One region of the Pseudoalteromonas sp. S554 genome, then DNA from elsewhere that is predicted to be linked to it. Evidence: predicted binding sites of a transcription regulator. Region 1 holds the regulator's gene; each other region holds the start of a gene.
The links. The regulator sigma-54, encoded in region 1, starts transcription at its own class of promoters, with help from an activator protein. The targets are predictions, from matches to a motif close to GTTGGCACGNNNNTNGNNT.
Positions count from the first base shown of each region.

Region 2: CWB65_RS01870 (NarK family nitrate/nitrite MFS transporter) is a predicted target of sigma-54. The motif match lies at 1,969-1,987, and genes of this name have one in related genera.
Region 3: flgJ (flagellar assembly peptidoglycan hydrolase FlgJ) is a predicted target of sigma-54. The motif match lies at 2,709-2,727, and genes of this name have one in related genera.
Region 4: CWB65_RS11235 (TorF family putative porin) is a predicted target of sigma-54. The motif match lies at 3,095-3,113, and genes of this name have one in related genera.

Region 1 covers NZ_PNDV01000034.1:88,035-93,137, forward strand. The annotation lists gene lptB (LPS export ABC transporter ATP-binding protein) at 1-528, shown strand, start outside; gene CWB65_RS08785 (RNA polymerase factor sigma-54) at 598-2,097, shown strand; gene hpf (ribosome hibernation promoting factor) at 2,124-2,411, shown strand; gene ptsN (PTS IIA-like nitrogen regulatory protein PtsN) at 2,416-2,868, shown strand; gene rapZ (RNase adapter RapZ) at 2,888-3,733, shown strand; gene CWB65_RS08805 (HPr family phosphocarrier protein) at 3,777-4,049, shown strand; gene mgtE (magnesium transporter) at 4,158-5,103, shown strand, end outside.
Region 2 covers NZ_PNDV01000002.1:18,517-23,619, forward strand. The annotation lists gene CWB65_RS01860 (ATP-binding cassette domain-containing protein) at 1-1,027, shown strand, start outside; gene CWB65_RS01865 (HesA/MoeB/ThiF family protein) at 1,041-1,796, opposite strand; gene CWB65_RS01870 (NarK family nitrate/nitrite MFS transporter) at 2,085-3,554, shown strand; gene CWB65_RS01875 (bifunctional protein-serine/threonine kinase/phosphatase) at 3,564-5,103, shown strand, end outside.
Region 3 covers NZ_PNDV01000063.1:55,567-60,669, forward strand. The annotation lists gene CWB65_RS13745 (flagellar basal body rod protein FlgF) at 1-13, shown strand, start outside; gene flgG (flagellar basal-body rod protein FlgG) at 34-822, shown strand; gene flgH (flagellar basal body L-ring protein FlgH) at 838-1,521, shown strand; gene CWB65_RS13760 (flagellar basal body P-ring protein FlgI) at 1,534-2,628, shown strand; gene flgJ (flagellar assembly peptidoglycan hydrolase FlgJ) at 2,765-3,760, shown strand; gene flgK (flagellar hook-associated protein FlgK) at 3,762-5,103, shown strand, end outside.
Region 4 covers NZ_PNDV01000043.1:11,616-16,718, reverse strand. The annotation lists gene CWB65_RS11250 (ABC transporter permease/M1 family aminopeptidase) at 1-1,404, shown strand, start outside; gene CWB65_RS11245 (Bor family protein) at 1,575-1,886, shown strand; gene CWB65_RS11240 (Bor/Iss family lipoprotein) at 1,883-2,212, shown strand; gene CWB65_RS11235 (TorF family putative porin) at 2,305-2,991, opposite strand; gene CWB65_RS11230 (hypothetical protein) at 3,274-4,437, opposite strand; gene CWB65_RS11225 (helix-turn-helix transcriptional regulator) at 4,577-4,777, opposite strand; gene CWB65_RS20055 (hypothetical protein) at 4,976-5,103, opposite strand, start outside.

The DNA of each region.
Region 1 (5,103 bases):
ATTACGCTTTTACCTATGCACAGTCGTGCTAGATTAGGCATTGGCTACTTACCACAAGAGTCGTCTATATTTAGAAAATTAACAGTGTATCAAAACTTAATGGCTATTTTAGAAACTCGAAAGGAGCTCACTAAACAAGCCAGAGAAGATACATTGAATAATCTATTAGATGAATTTAGCATTCAACACATTCGCGACAGCAAAGGCATGGCATTATCGGGCGGAGAACGTCGCCGAGTGGAGATTGCACGTGCTTTAGCCGCAGATCCAAAGTTTATTTTGTTAGACGAACCATTTGCCGGTGTTGACCCTATCTCAGTATTAGATATTAAAAAAATTATTGAACACCTGAAAAACCGTGGGATTGGCGTATTAATAACAGACCACAATGTAAGAGAAACCCTTGATGTTTGCGAAAAAGCCTACATTGTTTCTCATGGGGAACTGATTGCTTCTGGTACCCCTGAACACGTATTAAATGATAAAACTGTACGCGATGTATATTTAGGCGAGCAATTTAGGCTGTAACATTTACGCCTTATTTATAAGCATCTGCTAGTATTAACTATAACAACTTAAAAGGATTGTTAGAGATACATGAGGCAATCACTACAGCTGCGCATGGGCCAGCAACTTACAATGACACCTCAGTTGCAACAAGCTATTCGCTTGCTGCAATTAAGCACATTGGATCTTCAGCAAGAAATACAAGAAGCGCTCGACAGCAACCCATTACTTGAGGTTGAGGAGCAAGACTATGCCGATGATCTTGCGGGCAAAAATGAGCAAAAAGCAGATAACGATGAAGTTACAGTAACCGTATCTGCCGATGAAGCCCCTAGCGAGTATGAACAAGACAGTGGTGAAGCGCTTGCTAAAGATACCGTAAGTGACGACATGGCAATGGATGTTAGCTGGGATGAGTATATGAGTGCAGCCCCTGCATCATCTTCAGGCCCAATGCCTGAAGATGAGTCTATATATCAGGGCGCATCAACTGAAACGCTTCACGAATACTTAATGTGGCAATTACAATTAACGCCATTTAGCCCTACAGATGAAGCCATCGCTATTGCTATTGTAGAAGCGGTGGATGATTCAGGCATACTGACACTCAGTTGCGAAGAGATTTTAGAGAGCTTTAATCAAGATAACGACGATGACGTTGAGGTTGAACTTGACGAAATAGAAGCGGTATTAAAGCGCATTCAGCTATTTGACCCAGTGGGTATTGCGGCACGTAGCTTACAAGAGTGTTTGTGTATTCAGTTAAATCAATTTGATAAAGGCACGCCTTTTATTGATGAAACAAAAATGATTTTAACCGAGCACATTGATTTGTTAGCTGCTCGTGACTACCGTACATTAATGAAAAAAACGAAGCTCAAAGAAGATGAGCTTAAAGAAGTAATGACACTTATTCATACGCTCAACCCTAAGCCTGCAGACACAATAGTACGAGAAGAGTCTGAGTATGTAATACCTGATGTGTCAGTTAAAAAAATTAAAGGCCGCTGGATTGTAGAGTTAAACCCAGACAGCATGCCAAAAATTCGTGTAAACAGCCAATATGCAGCGATGTCGCGTACAGTTAAATCAAGCGGCGATAGTCAATTTATTCGCTCACATTTACAAGAAGCTAAATGGTTTATAAAAAGCTTAGAAAGTAGAAATGATACACTTTTAAAAGTAACTAACTGTATTGTTAAACAACAACAGGGCTTTTTTGAACACGGGCCAGAAGCCATGAAACCGATGGTTTTAAATGATGTTGCCGAAATGGTAGAAATGCACGAATCAACAATTTCGCGCGTAACTACGCAAAAGTATATGCACACACCGCGTGGAATATTTGAGCTTAAATACTTTTTCTCAAGCCACGTTAGTACCGAAAATGGTGGAGAATGTTCATCTACGGCAATACGTGCACTTATTAAAAAATTAATCGCAGCAGAAAACTCAGCAAAACCATTGAGTGATAGCAAAATTGCGGATATATTGGCTGAGCAAGGAATTAAAGTAGCGAGACGTACAATCGCAAAATATCGCGAATCTCTGGCTATTCCACCGTCAAATCAGCGAAAGAGCCTGATCTAAGACGCTAAACAAAGAGGGTAATGCTTATGCAACTAAATTTAACTGGTCGTCATGTAGAACTAACTGATTCATTAAGAGACTATATAAATACCAAATTTGCGAAGCTAGAAAGGCACTCTGATCATATTAATAATGTTCATGTCATTCTTGATATAGAAAAATTAAATCAAAAAGCAGAAGCAACTATTCATGTAAGTGGTGCTGAATTATTCGCATCCACTGAACATCAAGATATGTATGCAGCTATTGATTCATTGATTGACAAGCTTGACCGTCAAGTAATTAAACACAAAGAGAAGCTTGCTCGACACTAATATGATGAAATTAAGTTCACTTATATGCCAGGACTGCAGTAAAGCTGCGGTCCTTTTTAATAGTAAAAAAAGAATTTTAGAGTTTATTAGCGAGCTGGCTCACGATAAATTACCGTATTTATCTCAACAGGATATTTTGGGCGCTTTATTAACCCGCGAAAAACTAGGCAGCACAGGGATAGGAAGAGGTATTGCTATTCCACATGGCCGAATGAGCGGCGCACAAGAACCTTTAGCATTGGTGTTAGTTAGTGAAACACCGATTAATTTTGATGCTATAGACAACCGCCCTGTTGATATTTTTGTTGCACTCATCGTACCTGAAGGCGATAACCAACAGCATTTAAAGACGCTAGCAACGATAGCTGATAAACTAAAAAATAAAGAATTTTGTAAGCAGCTTCGCTGTGCTAAATCGGATGCTGAGTTGTATCAAATTATTGTTGACCAATCGTAACAAATTTAAAGGGTGATTAATGGAGTTGATTATCATAAGTGGCCGTTCTGGTTCTGGTAAGTCGGTTGCTTTGCGCGTTGTTGAAGATCTAGGTTATTATTGCGTAGATAACATTCCAGTAAATTTATTACCTTCTTTGGTAAGAAGCGTTTCTGATAACTACGATAAAATTGCCGTTAGTATAGATGTGCGAAATTTACCAAAAGAGCAAGATGAATTTAATCACATCATCGAATACTTACCGGGTTTTACAAAACCAACGCTGTTCTACTTAGACAGTGAAGATCAAACCCTTATTAAGCGCTTTTCTGAAACTAGGCGCTTACACCCTTTATCAATAGATTCACTTCCGCTTGATTTAGCCATAAAAAAAGAAAAAGAACTTCTCGATGTGCTAATTACGCGCGCCGATTACATGATCGATACCAGTGAGCTAAGCGTTCATCAACTTGCTGAATCAATTCGCGAAAAAATACTAGGTAAAAAAGACAAGCAGCTGATTGTTACATTTGAATCATTTGGTTTTAAACATGGCATTCCTAAAGAGGCAGATTACGTATTTGATGCACGTTTTTTACCTAACCCGCACTGGGAGCCTGAACTAAAACCACTCAACGGCCTAGACCAACCAGTAAAAGATTATTTGGCTAGCCACAGCATAGTTCAAAAATTTACATGGCAAATACAAACCTTTGTACAAACATGGCTACCACACCTAGAGCGAAATAACAGAAGCTATTTAACTATTGCGATTGGCTGTACTGGCGGGCAACATCGCTCTGTATATTTAGCGCAAACAATTGGCGAAAGCTTTGCAGTTACGCATCCCAATGTAAAAATACGTCACAGAGAACAAGAAAAGTAATTTTACAAAACTAATAACCTGTTCAGCTTTGATAGAGTAATGTATGCGTATAGAAGACACTTTTTTAATACAAAATAAATTAGGACTGCATGCCAGAGCCGCGACTGTATTAGCCCAACTCGCTGTAAAATTTGATGCTTCAATCACCTTATTTCAAGATGATAAAGAAGCTGCTGGTGACAGTGTATTAGCACTAATGCTACTTGAAAGTAGCCAAGGTAAAGAAGTTAAAGTGGTATGTGAAGGGCCTGATGCAGAGCAAGCTTTAAATGCCATTGGAGAACTTATTTCGCAACGATTTAACGAACAAGAGTAACGTTAATTTTTAACATTTAAATAAAATAACTATAATCAAAATAACTGGCTGCTAGGTCGTACTCCCCCACCCACTAGGTAACAGTTACAGTATAAATAAAGGACGCCAATGCCCGAAGCTTTTGAACAAGACTACCCACTACAACAACTAAAACAAGTGACCAAGTCACTTAATAGTGGTCAGTTTGTTCAAGTTAGGCGCATGCTCGCAAAAACAGCGCCATGTGATACTGCGTTATTATTAGAATCATCTCCACACAAAATTCGTCGCTTGCTATGGCAGTTAGTTGATCCTGATGTTCAAGGTGATGTACTCGAAGAATTATCAGAAGACGTGCGCCTGGGTATTATTGCCCAAATGGAGCCTGAGCACATTGCTGCTGCCACTGAAGACATGGGTCACGATGACCTAGGTGAAGTATTACGTAGTTTGCCTGACACCGTTTACCAAGACGTTGTTAGCGCCATGGACACCCAAGATAGAGAACGCGCAACACAAGCGCTATCTTATCAAGAGCGTTCTGCCGGCGCACTTATGAACACCGATACAGTAACTATTCGCCCAGATGTGACCATTGATGTCGTACTACGTTACATTCGACTTCGCGGAGAGTTACCTGAAGGCACTGATGACCTGTATGTGGTTGATAAACATAACTGCTTTATTGGTGCTTTATCGCTGAGTACATTGCTAACTAATCCACCAGAAAAAATTGTTCGCGATTTAATGGATGAAGAATGTGAGTCAATTCCAATTTCAATGGATGAAAGTGAAGTCGCACAACTGTTTGAGCGCCATAATTGGATCTCGGCCCCAGTTGTTGATGACAACGATCAGCTACTTGGTCGTGTCACGATCGATGATATTGTTGACGTAATTCGTGAAGACGCCGAACATAGTTTACTGAGTTTGGCGGGCCTTGATGATGAAGAAGATACCTTTGCTCCTGTCTTAAAAAGCTCTAAAAAACGCTCAGTATGGTTAGGAGTTAACTTATTAACTGCGCTTGCGGCCGCCTTTGTAGCCAGTTTTTTTGAAAGCACACTCGATATTT
Region 2 (5,103 bases), on a different contig from region 1:
GATTAAGTTAGCCCTTTATAAATCGCTAAATAGCTTTGATTTAGACATAAACCTTCACCTTGAATCTTTTACTATTGCGGGAATTTTTGGCCCATCGGGCTCCGGTAAGTCCACCTTGCTACGTTGTATTAGTGGCCTTGAAGGTGAGCAGAGTGTTTATATAAATGATAAATCGGTACGTCATATACCAACTGAACAACGCGGTGTTACGTTGCAAGTTCAGTCCTGCCCATTATTTCCGCATTTGGATGTAGCAGGTAATTTAGCGTTTACACAAAAGCATTGTTTTAATAGGCAAACTGACTTAACTGAACAAAAAGTTATTGATGCACTTGAGTTACACCCCTTACTTAAACGCAACGTTCAGAGCTTGTCTGGCGGGGAGCGCCAACGGGTGGTGTTTGCACGTACGTTGTTGGCAGGTCAAAAATTAATTATTTTAGATGAGCCATTTAGCGCTCTTGATTGGCCGCTGCGCTTTAAAACACTCTCAACATTAAGTGAATTGGCGGCAACGTTTACTATTAAATTTATTATAGTGAGCCACTCGTTAAAAGAACTATTGTTTTGTTGCGATACCCTGGTGCAGCTTAATAAGGGTAAAGTAATTAACCACGGCCCGAGTGCACAGGTGGCTAAAGCTATTTACGCTAATAATAAACAAGCACCGCTAAGCTTAATTAACTTTCAAATCATTACATTTGATGAAAAATACGGTGTGTATTTGCTTAAACTACACAAAAGCGAGCAGCAGCTATTTGCATTACCGAGCGCTGTAGAGCAAGGAAATAAACTTATATTAGAGTGTGAGCAAATATCAGTAAGTGCAGAAATGCCATTAAACACAAATAACAGCAATGTTTTAATATGTACGCTGCACAGTGCAGAACTTATAGATAAAACATGGCAACTTACGCTAGATGTAGACGGACAAAGCTTGTACTGCTTACTTTCACCAAGAGTATGGGATCAAAATAACTATAAAGTAGGCGATACACTTTATGCGACTATTCATAAACTAGAGTAATTTGAAGTGGGTTTTAGCTGCACGTAGCACAATGACTGTTTTTTGTGATTTTAAAGCGACTAAACTCCATACTTAAACCATCAACCAGCAGTAAATGCTCGTTCAACCCGCTTGGTAATCCAGCAAGCATTTTTAAGGCTTCAGTGGCCTGAATACTGCCAATTAATCCTACAATGGGCGATAGCACGCCTGATTCTGAGCAGCTTTGTGTTTGATCAGACATAAACTGCGATAAACACTCATAACAGTGGCTATTTTCTTGCATTGTAAAACAGGCAACTTGGCCTTCCATTCTAATTGCAGCGCCCGATACTAGTGGGGTTTTTGTTTTATAACAGGCTGTGTTTAATACATTACGTGTAGTTAAGTTATCAGAGCAATCAATAACTATATCAATATTTTTTAATAGCTCGTCAAGCTTTGACTTTTCGTCTAAAAATACATCGATTGTATGTATATCTATTTCATCATTTAAGCTAGTTAGCTGCGCTTTGGCGGCGTGTGTTTTTAAGCTTCCCACATCTGTTTGTTTATAAAGCACCTGCCTTTGCAAGTTAGTAGCATCAACCACGTCGTTATCTACAAGCGTTAACGTACCCACACCGGAGGCAGCTAAGTACTGAGCAACCGGGCAGCCCAAACCACCTAAACCGACTATAAGCGCATGAGATTGCCATATTTTTTCTTGCCCCTCTATATCTAATTTAGGAAGCATTATGTGGCGCGAGTAGCGTAGTTGTTGTTGGTAAGTCAGGGCTGGTTTAGTCATTAGCGGCTTCTCATTATTTTTATACACAATAGCAATTTTTAGAATATGTGGGCAAGAACGCGGTTAAAAGTAATTGCACTGTTAGTGCTCACATTGATTACCTTAACAGTGCAAATGAAAATTATAACGAATTAGTAAAAACATAAGCTAATGATTTTTAATGAAATAAATTATTGGCTCACTAATTGCTCAGTATGGTTAACGTGAAATTAACAAATGTAGCGGTGTAATTAATAATAAAGTAGTAACTGCTATAAATAACTACAAACGTAACTAAGGAAAAATAACATGCAACCGAGTACTGGGTTTAATCTCATATCGTTTAGCGGAAAAATGAAAATACTGCATTTAAGCTGGATGGTGTTTTTTATCTCATTTTTTGTCTGGTTTAACCATGCGCCATTATTAGGCGCTATAGCGGGTTCGCTAGGTATTACTATGGCACAAGTAAAAACGCTACTTATTTTAAATGTGGCACTAACCATTCCTGCTCGCGTGGTTGTGGGTATGTTAACTGATAAATTTGGGCCTCGCATCGTTTATGCATCATTACTGATTTTATGTAGCATCCCATGTTTTATGTTTGCGATGGCCACCACGTTTGAGCAAGCCGCTATCGCGCGTTTTGCACTTGGCTTTATTGGTGCGGGTTTTGTTGTGGGCATTCGCATGGTGAGCGAGTGGTTCCCGGCAAACGAGTTGGGTACAGCAGAGGGTATTTACGGTGGCTGGGGTAACTTTGGTTCGGCAGCAGCTGCAATGCTATTACCTGTATTAGCGCTTATGTTTGGCGGTGACGATGGCTGGCGTTATGCGATAGGCCTAACCGGTGTATTAAGTGTCATTTTTGGTGTTATTTGGTACATCAGCGTAACTGACACGCCAAAAGGTGGCACTTACTTTAAACCAAAAAAAGTAGGAGCAATGGAAGTAACCAGCAAAGGCGACTTTGTACTACTTCTTATAATGAAGCTACCTATGTACGGTGCTTTAGCACTACTTACTTGGAAGCTTTCTCCTACTGGTGCAAATTTACTTTCAGAAAATTTTGTTATTGGTACATATGTATTTTTGGTGCTGCTTTATCTTTACGAAGTGTATAAAATGTACGACATAAACGGCCATATTTTTAAGCAACCTGTTCCTGAATCACACCGTTACGAATTTAAACAAGTTGCCGTTTTAAATATTCTTTATTTTACAACGTTTGGCTCAGAGCTTGCCGTTGTATCTATGTTGCCATTATTTTTTAGTGAGGTGTTTGGCCTTGATATGGTATACGCAGGTTTGCTTGCATCAGCGTATGCGTTTATGAATTTAGCTTCTCGCCCGGGTGGTGGTTGGATCTCAGATAGAATGGGTCGTCGTAAAACACTTATTGTACTTACCACAGGCTTAGCTGTAGGTTATTTTGTTATGGGCTTAGTTGACGCTAGCTGGCCGCTTTGGCTTGCAGTTGCTGCTGCCATGGCGTGTTCGTTTTTTGTGCAAGCAGGGGAAGGCGCTGTATTTGCGGCTGTACCACTTATTAAACGCCGTTTAACGGGTCAAATTGCTGGTATGACGGGAGCTTACGGCAATGTAGGGGCTGTTGTGTATTTAACGGCGCTCTCATTAGTTGATTACCAAACATTCTTTATGATTATTGCGTCAAGTGCATTATTAGGCTTAGGTGCATTATTTTTCATGAAAGAACCCGATGGCCACATCACAGAAGTAAACGAAGATGGCACCGTTGAACTTATTTCTGTGACTTAAGGCATACATATGTTTGATGAAACCCAAAAAGCCAGCGCACTTACAAACGAACTTAACGTTGAGTTTGGTGGGCACAGTAGCAAAGGTATAAAAACCGAAAACCAAGATGCGTTTGCTGCTCTTAATACTCAAGCGCAAGAAAAAGAGTCAAAAGGGGTTATTGCCTGCTTGGCCGATGGGTGTTCATCAGCAAAAAATGCTAAACAAGCGTCACAGTTATCGGTAACGCACTTTATAAATGAGTATTTAAATACACCACCAAGTTGGGCCGTTAAAAAGTCGGTATCTAAGGTATTGGCCAGTTTAAATCAGTGGCTTTATTCGCAATCGGTTAACTACAATCACCTTGGCCAGCGCCAAGCAGATTGGATGACCACGTTTACAGCGCTTATTTTAAAATCGGCCACGGGTTATATTTTTCATTTAGGTGATACCCGAATTACGCGGTTACGTGCAAAAAGTATGGAGGCGATAACACGCGACCATAAAGTAAACGATACTCTAACGCGAGCTTTAGGCGCGCAGCTTCATCAAGAAATTGATGTATACGAAGTTGAACTTAGAGCTGATGATATTTATATACTTACCTGCGATGGTGTACACGATGTATTGCCATACAGTGATATACAAAAGCTAATTGATGAGCATACTAATTTAGAGCACGCAGCAAAAGCAGTCACAGAGCTTGCCATAGCAAGAGGCAGTGACGACAACGTAAGCTGCTTACTTGTAAAAGTGAATAGTATTGCAAAACAAAATTTAGACGAGTTATATCACTCTTTAACAAGGCGGAAGATTCCGCCACCGTTAAAAGTTGGCCAAAAAATTGATGACTTTACTGTTATCCGTGAATTACACGCTAGTAGCCGCTCGCACATTTATTTAGTGCAACAAACACCCGATACGCCGCCGGTTGTATTAAAAGCGCCTTCGGTAAATTTTGAAGACGATGTGCACTACCTTCAAGGCTTTATAAGAGAAGGCTGGGTAGGGCAACGTATTAATCATCCTAATGTAATGAAGGTTTTAAATACGCAATCGCAAAGCCGATTTTTATATCATATTTGCGAATACATGGACGGGCAAACACTGAGCGATTGGAAACATGATGTGCCGCATCCAGAAATTACCCAAGTGCGCAGTATTATTGAACAAATAGTACAAGCACTTAGAGCGTTTCAGCGTTTGGATATGGTGCACCGCGATTTAAAACTCGATAACGTGATGATAGACGCTCACGGCAAAGTAACATTAATCGATTACGGCACGGTGAGTGTTGCGGCTATGGATGAGTCGGTAAAGCAAATTGCAGATGATTGCCCGCAAGGTACGGTAGATTACACCGCACCAGAGACGCTTATTACTATGCACGCCGATTTTAAGAGTGATTTATTTTCGCTAGGCGTTGTTGCGTACGAATTATTATGTTCAAAATTGCCGTATCAGCCACTCGCGCATAATCATGTACCAAAAGATTACAGTCACTGGCAATACACTAGTATTCGTAAACACAGAGCAGATATCCCGTTTTGGTTAGATCAGGCTTTAA
Region 3 (5,103 bases), on a different contig from region 1:
GCGCATAGTTTAACTTTAAATGAGGACACGATTATGAATCCAGCATTGTGGATCAGTAAAACGGGGCTAGACGCTCAGCAAACCGATATTTCGGTTATATCAAACAATTTAGCGAATGCCAGTACGGTAGGTTATAAAAAAAGCCGCGCTATTTTTGAAGATTTACTTTATCAAAATATTAACCAGCCAGGAGGGCGATCGTCGCAAGACACTGAAATGCCGTCTGGTTTAATGTTAGGTGCTGGTGCAAAAGTAGTGGCTAACCAAAAAAACTTTTCTCAGGGTAATATGCTAACCACTGAGAATTCATTGGATTGGATGATCTCAGGGCCTGGCTTTTTTGAAGTATTACAACCCGATGGCAATATTGCTTATTCGCGTAATGGGCAGTTTACTACCGATGGCGATGGTCGAATTGTCACGTCTGGTTCTGGTTATGTGGTGCAACCAGAAATGAATGTTCCCGATGATGCGCAATCAATTACTATTTCACAAGATGGTGAGGTATCTGTTCGTATTTCAGGTCAAGCTGATAATGTTGTGATTGGCCAGCTTACAATTAGCGATTTTATTAATCCATCGGGCCTTGAGCCTGTAGGGCAAAATCTTTATACCGAAACGGCAGTAAGTGGCGCGCCTGTGCAAGGTAACCCGGGTGTAGAAGGCTTAGGCACAATTATTCAGGGCTCACTTGAAACATCAAACGTAAATGTAACTGAAGAGCTGGTTAACCTAATTGAAACGCAGCGTATTTACGAAATGAACTCTAAAGTCATCTCGGCTGTTGACGAAATGATGAGTTACATCAATCAGCAATTATAAGGTGTAGGGGGAATTATGCGTCATTATATGTTATTTGCGGTAGGTACATTATTTTTAAGTGGCTGTGTTTCAACACAAAATAGTGATATTGTTCAAGATGACCCCTATTATGCGCCAATGTATCCTGAACCAAGTATGGAACCCGTAGTTGCAACAGGTTCGTTATTTAATACTAATGTGTCAAACGACTTATACGCAGATAGAAAAGCACTGCGTACTGGCGACATTATTACTGTAAATTTACAAGAGTCTACTCAAGCTACTAAAGCAGCTAAAACCGAAACCGATAAGCAATCTGATGCAAGCCTAGACCCTGTCATAGGGCTCGGAGGCCTTCCGGTCAATATAGGCGGCGATAGTATCCAGTTTGGCATTGGTAGTGACGCCTCTTTTACGGGGGATTCTAGATCAAATCAATCAAACAGCTTATTTGGCAATATTTCGGTTAATGTTATGCGTGTTTTACCTAATGGTAACTTAGTTATTCGTGGCGAAAAATGGTTAACGTTAAACACTGGTGAAGAATTTATTCGTTTGGAAGGTTTAGTACGCCCGCAAGATGTGAGTTCTGATAACACAGTTGAGTCAAACCGAATAGCCAATGCGCGTATTCAGTACTCTGGCAAAGGGCAAACACAAGAAGCGCAAAGTGCAGGTTGGTTAACACGCTTTTTCAGCAGCTCGATTTTTCCTTTTTAGAGGGCATTCATTATGAATGTATTAAAATTAATTTGTTTAATCACGCTAATAGGTTGTCAATTTTCGGCACATGCTGAGCGTATTAAAGATATTTCTATGGTTGAAGGGGTTAGATCGAACCAGTTGGTAGGTTATGGCTTAGTAGTGGGTTTACCAGGCACGGGTGAGCAGAGCCGTTTTACTCAGCAAAGTTTTAAAGGCATGTTAAGCAATTTTGGTATTTCGCTACCTGCAAATTTAAGCCCTAAGATTAAAAACGTTGCTGCAGTTGCTGTACATGCTGAATTACCCGCATTTAGAAAGCCCGGACAAACAATTGATATAACCGTTTCATCTATCGGTAGCGCGGGTAGCTTGCGCGGTGGTACGTTATTACAAACGTTTTTAAAAGGGGCTGATGGCAATGTATATGCCGTAGCTCAGGGTAGTTTAATAGTGGGGGGCTTAGGTGCCCAAGGCGCTGACGGCAGCCGTGTTGTTATTAATACCCCAACAGTTGGCCGTATTCCAAATGGCGCAACAGTAGAGCGTGAAGTTAAAAGTCCGTTTATGCAAGGCGATTTTATTACGTTTAACTTAAACCGCCCTGATTTTACAACGGCAAAGCGCCTTGAAAAAACAATTAACGATTTAGTCGGGCCTAACAGTGCAAAAGCAATTGATTCTGTGTCTGTTCGTGTGATTGCCCCTAGAGATGCTTCTCAACGTGTGTCTTATTTATCAACGCTTGAAAATCTTGAATTTAAACCTGCAGATATGTCTGCAAAAATTATCGTTAACTCGCGTACGGGCACCATTGTGATTGGTAAAAATGTCAAGTTACAGCCTGCAGCAATAACACATGGCGGGTTAACCGTCACCATTTCAGAGCAACAAAATGTGGCACAGCCAAATCCTTTAGCAGAGGGGGAAACAGTGGTTACCCAACAAAGTATTATTGACGTTAATCAAGATGATTCACGTGCTTTTGTATTTGACCCAGGTGTCAGCCTTGATGATTTAGTTCGTGCTATTAATGAAGTTGGCGCTGCCCCTGGCGATTTAATGGCGATTCTTGAAGCACTTAAAGAAGCCGGTGCAATTAACGGTCAGCTTGTTGTAATTTAGTTTTATAAGATTCTAGACCCTAAGCCCTAGGGTCTTTAACCCTTAACCTTTCATCCTTAACCTTTCATCGCTACTCTTCTTTTGGCTCAATTATTGCATTTAACTAGGTATTATTAATTATTGTGTCAAAAAGCTGATGGAAACAAATCATCTAGATAAGCAAAACTTTTTTGATTTAGGCAACTTAGACTCTTTGCGTCGAGATGCTTTAAACAGCGGTGACGCATCAACCGATGCATCTAAAGCGGCGTTAAAAAAAGCAGCGGCACAATTTGAAGCTATTTTCACCCAAATGCTGCTTAAAAGTATGCGTAAAGCTAATGAGGCTTTTGAAGATAAAGAAAGCCCGTTTAATGCAAGTGGCGTTAAGTTTTTTGAAGAAATGCACGACCAACAGATGGCCACAGAACTTTCATCAAATGGGTCTTTAGGCCTTGCTGATTTAATTGTGCAGCAACTATCGCCAGATGGAAAAAACTTTATGCCAGGCTCTGTTCTTCGCACAACGTCTGATTTCTTTAGTGACCAACGTGCGGGTAGCACCTTACCTCATCAAGAAAATCAAAAGGTCACTGAAAAAGTACCGCTCGTTGATTCAGCTGAAAAAAGTGAACAAAACATAGCGTCTGGCACATTTGAAAATGCTGAGGAATTTGTGAGCACAGTGTGGGAACACGCAAAAACAGCGGCTAAAAAAATTGGTTTAAATCCGGCGGTTATGGTCGCACAAGCAGCATTAGAAACTGGCTGGGGTAAACATATTATTAATAAAGGTGATGGTAATAGCTCAAACAATTTATTCAATATTAAGTCAGATAAAAGTTGGCAGGGTGAAAAAGCCAGTAAGGTCACTTTAGAGTTTGAGCAAGGTGCTGCAGTTAAAAAGCAAGCAAACTTTAGAGCGTATGATTCGATAAAAGATAGCGTGAATGACTTTGTGGATTTTTTAACACAGAACCCTCGCTATCAAGATGCATTAAACAATACGGCAAAGCCGCACAAGTTTTTAGACTCTTTACAGCAAGCTGGTTATGCAACCGATCCTAACTATGCTGACAAAATAAAAAGAGTGCTAAACAGTAACGAATTGAAGAATATCGCCACAAGCGTGATCCGCCAAGGAGTAGAGTAACATGTCGTTTAATTTATTAAACATTGCTAATTCAGGCATTAGAGCTAACGCTGAGCTACTGCAAACGACAAGTAAAAACATCGCAAATGTTAATACCGAAGGGTATGTACGTGAGCGCACCGAGTTTACCACTATGATTGATAATCAGGTAGGCCGTGGCCAAACGTATCGATTATTGAATGAGTTTGCGCAAAAGCAATTAAACCGAGATACCTCAAATAAAAGCTTTTTTGATCAATTTGTTAGTGAAGCGAGTCGAGTTGATCAAATCTTTTCAGAAAAATCAAACAGCTTATCAACTAGTATCAACTCAATGTTCAATAACGTACAAGAAGCTCTTAATCAACCTTCATCAACGGTTGCTCGTTCATTAGTGATGAGTGATGCGCAAAATTTGATTGATCAAATGGACCGGCTTGCAGGTATTGTTTCAGAGCAAAAAGCAGTGGTTAATGAGCAATTAGAAATATTTTCTGAAGAGGCGAATACGTTAATCGAAAGTATTAGTTCGTTAAATCAAGAAATTGCGGGTGTTCATGGCACTAAAAACGAAGCAGATGCGAGCTCAGCTTATAATGAGCGTGATAAAGCAATACGTGATTTATCTGAGCTAATTGATATAGAAACACTTGATGGCCCTAATGGTGAAAAACAAGTGTTTATGGGTACAGGTGAAGCCGTTGTTATGCAAAATGGGTCATTTAACTTGTTTTCTATTAGTGGCGATCCTGATGCTAATTTTAAAGAGCTACGCTTAGATGTAAATGGCGGTAAGGCTGTACCACTTGAAATAGACCCCACTAAATTAAAAGGTAAAATTGGCGGTTTATTGGCATTTAGAGACGATATTTTGGTGCCTGCACAAAATCAAATTGGCCAGATGGGCATTGCACTTGCCGATTCGTTTAATCAGCAAAACCGTTTAGGGATGGATGCTAATGGTGAATTAGGTGGAGATATTTTTGAAATTCCAACGGTCAGTGCTTATGTTTATCAAGCAAATACCGGAACAGCTAATATGTCAGCAACCGTTGAGGCTGGTAAAGGCAGTGAACTACCAGCCAGTGACTTTGTGATCACTTATACGGGTAACCCTAACGAAGTAAGTATTCAGCCTATTGATAATAAAGGTGAGCCTTTAGGTACAGCGTCTTTAGCAACTATCCCACCCAGCGGCATTATCGATTCAGCAGCGATTACTAGTGGGGAATCGTTTGGCTTAGAGCTTAATGTAACGGGAGCCGGTAATGCTGGGGATCAATTTCAGGTAAAACTCAATAGTGGCGCTGCGGGTAATATATCGTTGACCAGTGGTCGAGGTGAAGACATTGCCTTAGCCTCTC
Region 4 (5,103 bases), on a different contig from region 1:
AATGGCACGTTTATTAATAACTGGGAGCTCTTTCCCAATTTTGGTTACAACCGTCGTTTACAGGTGGCTGATAAATTTGAGCGCCGTAAACATGATTTACCTGAGCTAGAACGAGCAAATAAACTTGAAGATAGCCAGTACTATACACAAAGTGATTTTGGTCAAGCCACGGGGTTTATTAATTTTAAAGCAACGGTAACGACCGATGAATCGCAATTTGCGATTACACCTGGTTATTTACAAAGTGAAAGCGTAAAAGATGGGCGCCGAACCTTTGTTTATGAAATGGATGCACCTATTATAAATTTTTATGCGGTGCAGTCGGCTGAATTGGAAAGTAAAAAGGTTGAGCATAATGGTGTAAATATTGAGGTTTATTTCCATAAAAGTCATGCGTGGAATGTTGACCGCATGATTGAATCGGTTCAAGACTCGATAGATTATTTTACACAAGCATTTGGCCCCTATCAGCATAAGCAATTACGTATTATTGAATTCCCTCGCTATCGCTCATTTGCGCAAAGTTTTGCTAATACTGTTCCTTATTCAGAAAGCATTGGTTTTGTTACAGACTCAAGGGATGAAAGTAAAATTGACCTACCTTACTATGTAACCGCACATGAAGTGGCGCATCAGTGGTGGGGTCATCAAGTATCAGGCGCCAATGTAGAAGGCGCCGCCGTTATGTCGGAGACGCTTTCACAATACAGTGCGCTAATGGTGCTTGAAAAACGCTTTGGCCCAGAAAAGCTACGTAAGTTTTTAAAATACGAGTTAGATAGGTACTTAATGGGCCGCACTGGAGAAGCGTTTGAAGAAATGCCGCTATATAAAACACAAGCTCAGCAATACCTTCATTACAATAAAGGATCTGTTGTTATGATGGCGATTTATGATCGCCTAGGTGAAAAACGTTTAAACGCTGCCCTTAAGGCATTTTTAAATGAGTTTAGATACCAATCAATGCCATACCCAACAACGCTTGATTTACTCAGTTATTTAAAACAAGACGCAACGCAAGCTGAGCAAAACTTTATTGATGATCAGTTTAAATATATCACTTTGTATGAGCTGGAAATGAAAGAGGTTTCAATTTCAGACGAAGCCGACAGTGATGGCTTTTACAGTGTTACGTTAAACGTTGAAGCTGTTAAGCAGCGTGCTGATGGTCAAGGTGAAGAAACAGAACAGCCACTCGATGAGTTAATTGATATTGTATTGTTTAGTGACGATCCTGAAAATCTACTCGCCGAAGATTTTGTGATTTACTCACAAAAACATCAAATAGTAACGGGTACTAATATTATTGAGTTAAAGGTAAAAGAAAAACCTTTATTTGCAGGAGTCGATCCGTACGTAAAACTGGTTGATAAAGATAACGTAAATAACTTAGCTAAGTTTTAATAGCTGAAACTAAACTTACTCAAAGGCCGCAATTTTGCGGCCTTTTTTGTGTAAAAAAATGTTTGAAATCTGTAAGGTTGGCTACATTTTTCGCACAGCTTTTTACTCATTATTTTACTGGTTTACTGTAAAGTTTATTTACTGAAAGTAAGTACCAAGTAAGGACAAACATGAAATCATTAATAATGGGGTTTGTAGTATTAGGCTTAAGCGCCTGTTCTGCGGTTACCATACAGCCACACGCTATCACAAAAATTACAAGTAAAGCGACCTACGAAGATAGCCGTCCATTTTATTTATGGGGATTAGTAGGAGAGGAACGTGTGGATGTAAAAGAGATTTGTACAGATACACAAGCGGCTCAAATGCAGTCGCAACAAACATTTAGCGATGGTGCGTTGGGTTTAATTACGCTAGGCATTTATTCACCACATACCATAAAGGTATGGTGTGAAGAGCAAAATACGCAGGAGGCGTTATGAATCTTAAATTAATTTTAGGCAGTATTACTTTTGCTATGTTAACTGGTTGCACAAATATTTACTTTGATAATGGTGTACCTGAAAAAGTTAATAACCAGTCGCACAATAGTTCTCAGTGGCATCATAATTTTGCTTTAGCTTTGTATGAGGGATCTGATGCGGTTGACTTAAGTGAGCATTGTCCACAAGGACAATGGCAAACGGTGCACACGTATAAGTCATTTAGTAATGGAGTAGCGGAGGTTGTAGTTAATCAGATAGGCCCGGCTTGGTACCCTAAAACAGTTGAAGTGAGCTGCACTAAGGTACCTTTTAAAGCTGAGTAATAATTTAAATATAACCCAATACAAAGAAAAGATGCTAGGTGCTAAAAAAGGGCCAAATGGCCCTTCAGTTGCAGCAAGTAACACATGTTTGTTTATAGGCTGAAGTCTACAGCGTAAGCAACGTAAACTTTTACATCTGACTCGTCCATATCAGTGTCTGATACGCCAAATGTGAATCCATCTTTTGATACAGACACACCGTAATCAATGATGTCTTCGTCACCAATAAAATCGCCAGAATAATGACCTATGTGTAAAGCCATTTCTGTACCATTGCTGCCTACGGCAAAGCCGTAATCAGCTGTCAAATAAAGTGAATCACCAAAGTCTGTACCGTCGCCACTTGCAGCAGATGTAGCAAGCACTGATGCACCAAAGGTAAAGCCTTCGACACTGATGCTACCGTAAATTTCTGAGAAATCAGCGTCTGCACTTGATGCCGCGTCTGGGTAAGCATAATAAATGTAACCTACATCGTAGCTAACACCTTCGCTAATATCGCCACCAAAGCCTGCGTAAAAATCTAGCTCGTAGGTCATTTCGTCAGCCCAAGATGCATTAGATACCCATGTACCAGCATAAAACCCAGATTCGTCAGCGTAATCAATACCACCAGAAATAGCAGCGTCGCCGCCAGTTTGTTCTTGTCCACGCCATAAGTAATTTGAGGTAGCTGCTACATTCGCAGACACTTCAGCATTTACTGCTGTTGATGTAAGTGACGTTGCAGCCATTAATGCCACGGCGCTAAAAGCGATTGTTTTTTTTAGTTTTAACATGTTCCATTTCCCGTTATATGATTTTTTGCATAGGAAGGCTTTTTATTATGAAGTACCGTAGCCTTTTGATTTATGCGTTTTTATTGTTTAACTGAGAATAGAATTGCACTGTGTGTGCCAGCTTGATTTATTTTGTTTAAGATTTAAGTTTTATTATTTATTAACAATGGCTTGCGTTTGGGGTGGGTGGTTTAGATTATGAGGAAGAAATATTCTATCGCACATCGCTGGTGCATAAAATAATCAAGCTGCACCATGAAAGTACAGCTTGTTTAGAATTATTTAGCCAAATATGGTGCGCATTAGACTAATTGTTTCGTTTACACTGCGACCTTTTTGAACTTCGCTGATTATTGAGTCGCGTTTGCTACGAATATGCTCAGGAATATCATCGGCAGCCAAAGCGCGGTCAACTAAAATTTCAGCAGACTCTTTACCTCTGCGTTGTGTTTTACCCGTTTTAGTGGTGCTACGCTTTGGTTTATTAAGTAATTTAATATAGTTAGAGCTATCTGGTGTTTTGTTATCCGCGTAGTAAAAAAAGCACGGTATAAGCGCTTTAATTGACACTAGTTGCTCTTCTAATTCATTTGAAGCATTTGCCATTTTGTACCATGACATAGCTTGAATGCCTTTTACAATATCTTGCCAGTAACGCTCAAAATCACTATTTTTAAGTTTTGTAACCGCAAGTGCTGCGCATAATGCATCTAAACGACTATTTGTGATTGGCGTAAAAATATCAGGGCGACGCATTGCAAGTAGTCGTGTTGCCGGAGCAAGAGTTGGCTTTTCACTGCTATCAGTAAATATTTTGCTATAAGCAGCTACAAACTGTTGGTACTCGTAATGGGTAATGTCACCTTCAAGAGGAATATTAGCCAGTGCGTCATCAAACGCACCCGGTAAATCACCAATGAGTTGGTGGAAAACTTTAGCACTCTTAGTTGATGCAAACCACTCAACATCAAAATCGTAAGTGCTTGGATCAAGTGAAGCCATATGCTTGCCAGTAAAAGCAAGAAGGTCTTCAGGGATCATGTCTTTTAATGATTGCTCACGAATACTTTTTACGTAACTTGCTAAACGAAGTTGTTCATCAAGTGCAATAACGTCTTTATGTTGCTCTATAAATACACTTACCACAGGCCAAGGGGCTACACGAAGCGTTTTAACTTGTAAAAAGCTGATAGCCGAAATAAGCTGATCATGTAGTTTTTTAAGAACAGGTAGCTGTTGCGGCTCAAGTAAATCGTAGTTAATACGATCTCTGCTTGCGTTTAATAGCTCGTAACACCAAGGTAAAAAATCATCAGGATGGTTTTCTACTTTCACGGCCATAAGGTTAAGGCTTAATTCTGAAGATTGTTTCAGAATGTTCTGATAGATTTGATTTTCTTGCTCGCCTAGTGTCATTTTTGACGGTGAAATTAGCAGTTTTTTCATGCCTTGTAGATACTCCGGATTTATATATATGTATTAGCATTGTGTATTTTAGCTCAAATACGCTAATAACAACAGCGCTGTCCTGCGCGCTGCAGTATTATGGTGTTTAAAATCGGGGTTAATCTAACCTGCTCGGTTATTAATCAGCCTCATCTAATATAAAGAGGCTCTCAACGGGCACGTTAAAGTTAGCTGCAATTTTAAGCGCTATAATGACCGATGGCGTAAATCGATTTGTTTCTACAGTGCTTATTGTTTTACGCGATACGCTTACAGCATCGGCAAGTTCTTGCTGCGAAAGCCCTGCCTCTTTACGAAATTTTGCAATGTTATTTTGCACTTTTGTTCCTAATCTTTGCTTTGCCAAAGAATTGATACGCCATATATTAAACACATTACAGCAAGATAAAACGAGGCCATCATGGTGTGAGACACTTCTAAAGCCAAATCATCTGAGAATAAGTAAACGCCACCCATGCTAAAAAGTAAGCCAAGGACTACATGTTTATAGGCAATGGTGTCGATGGTGTTTAAGTACTCATCTTTGTAGGTTAAGGTGGTATTTCATTTTCCATGTAAACCCGCCTCTGATCACAAACATACAGAATGAACCTAAAAAAGCAGCAGTACCAAAAAACAACAGCGGGGCTGATGTTTGAGTAAGCA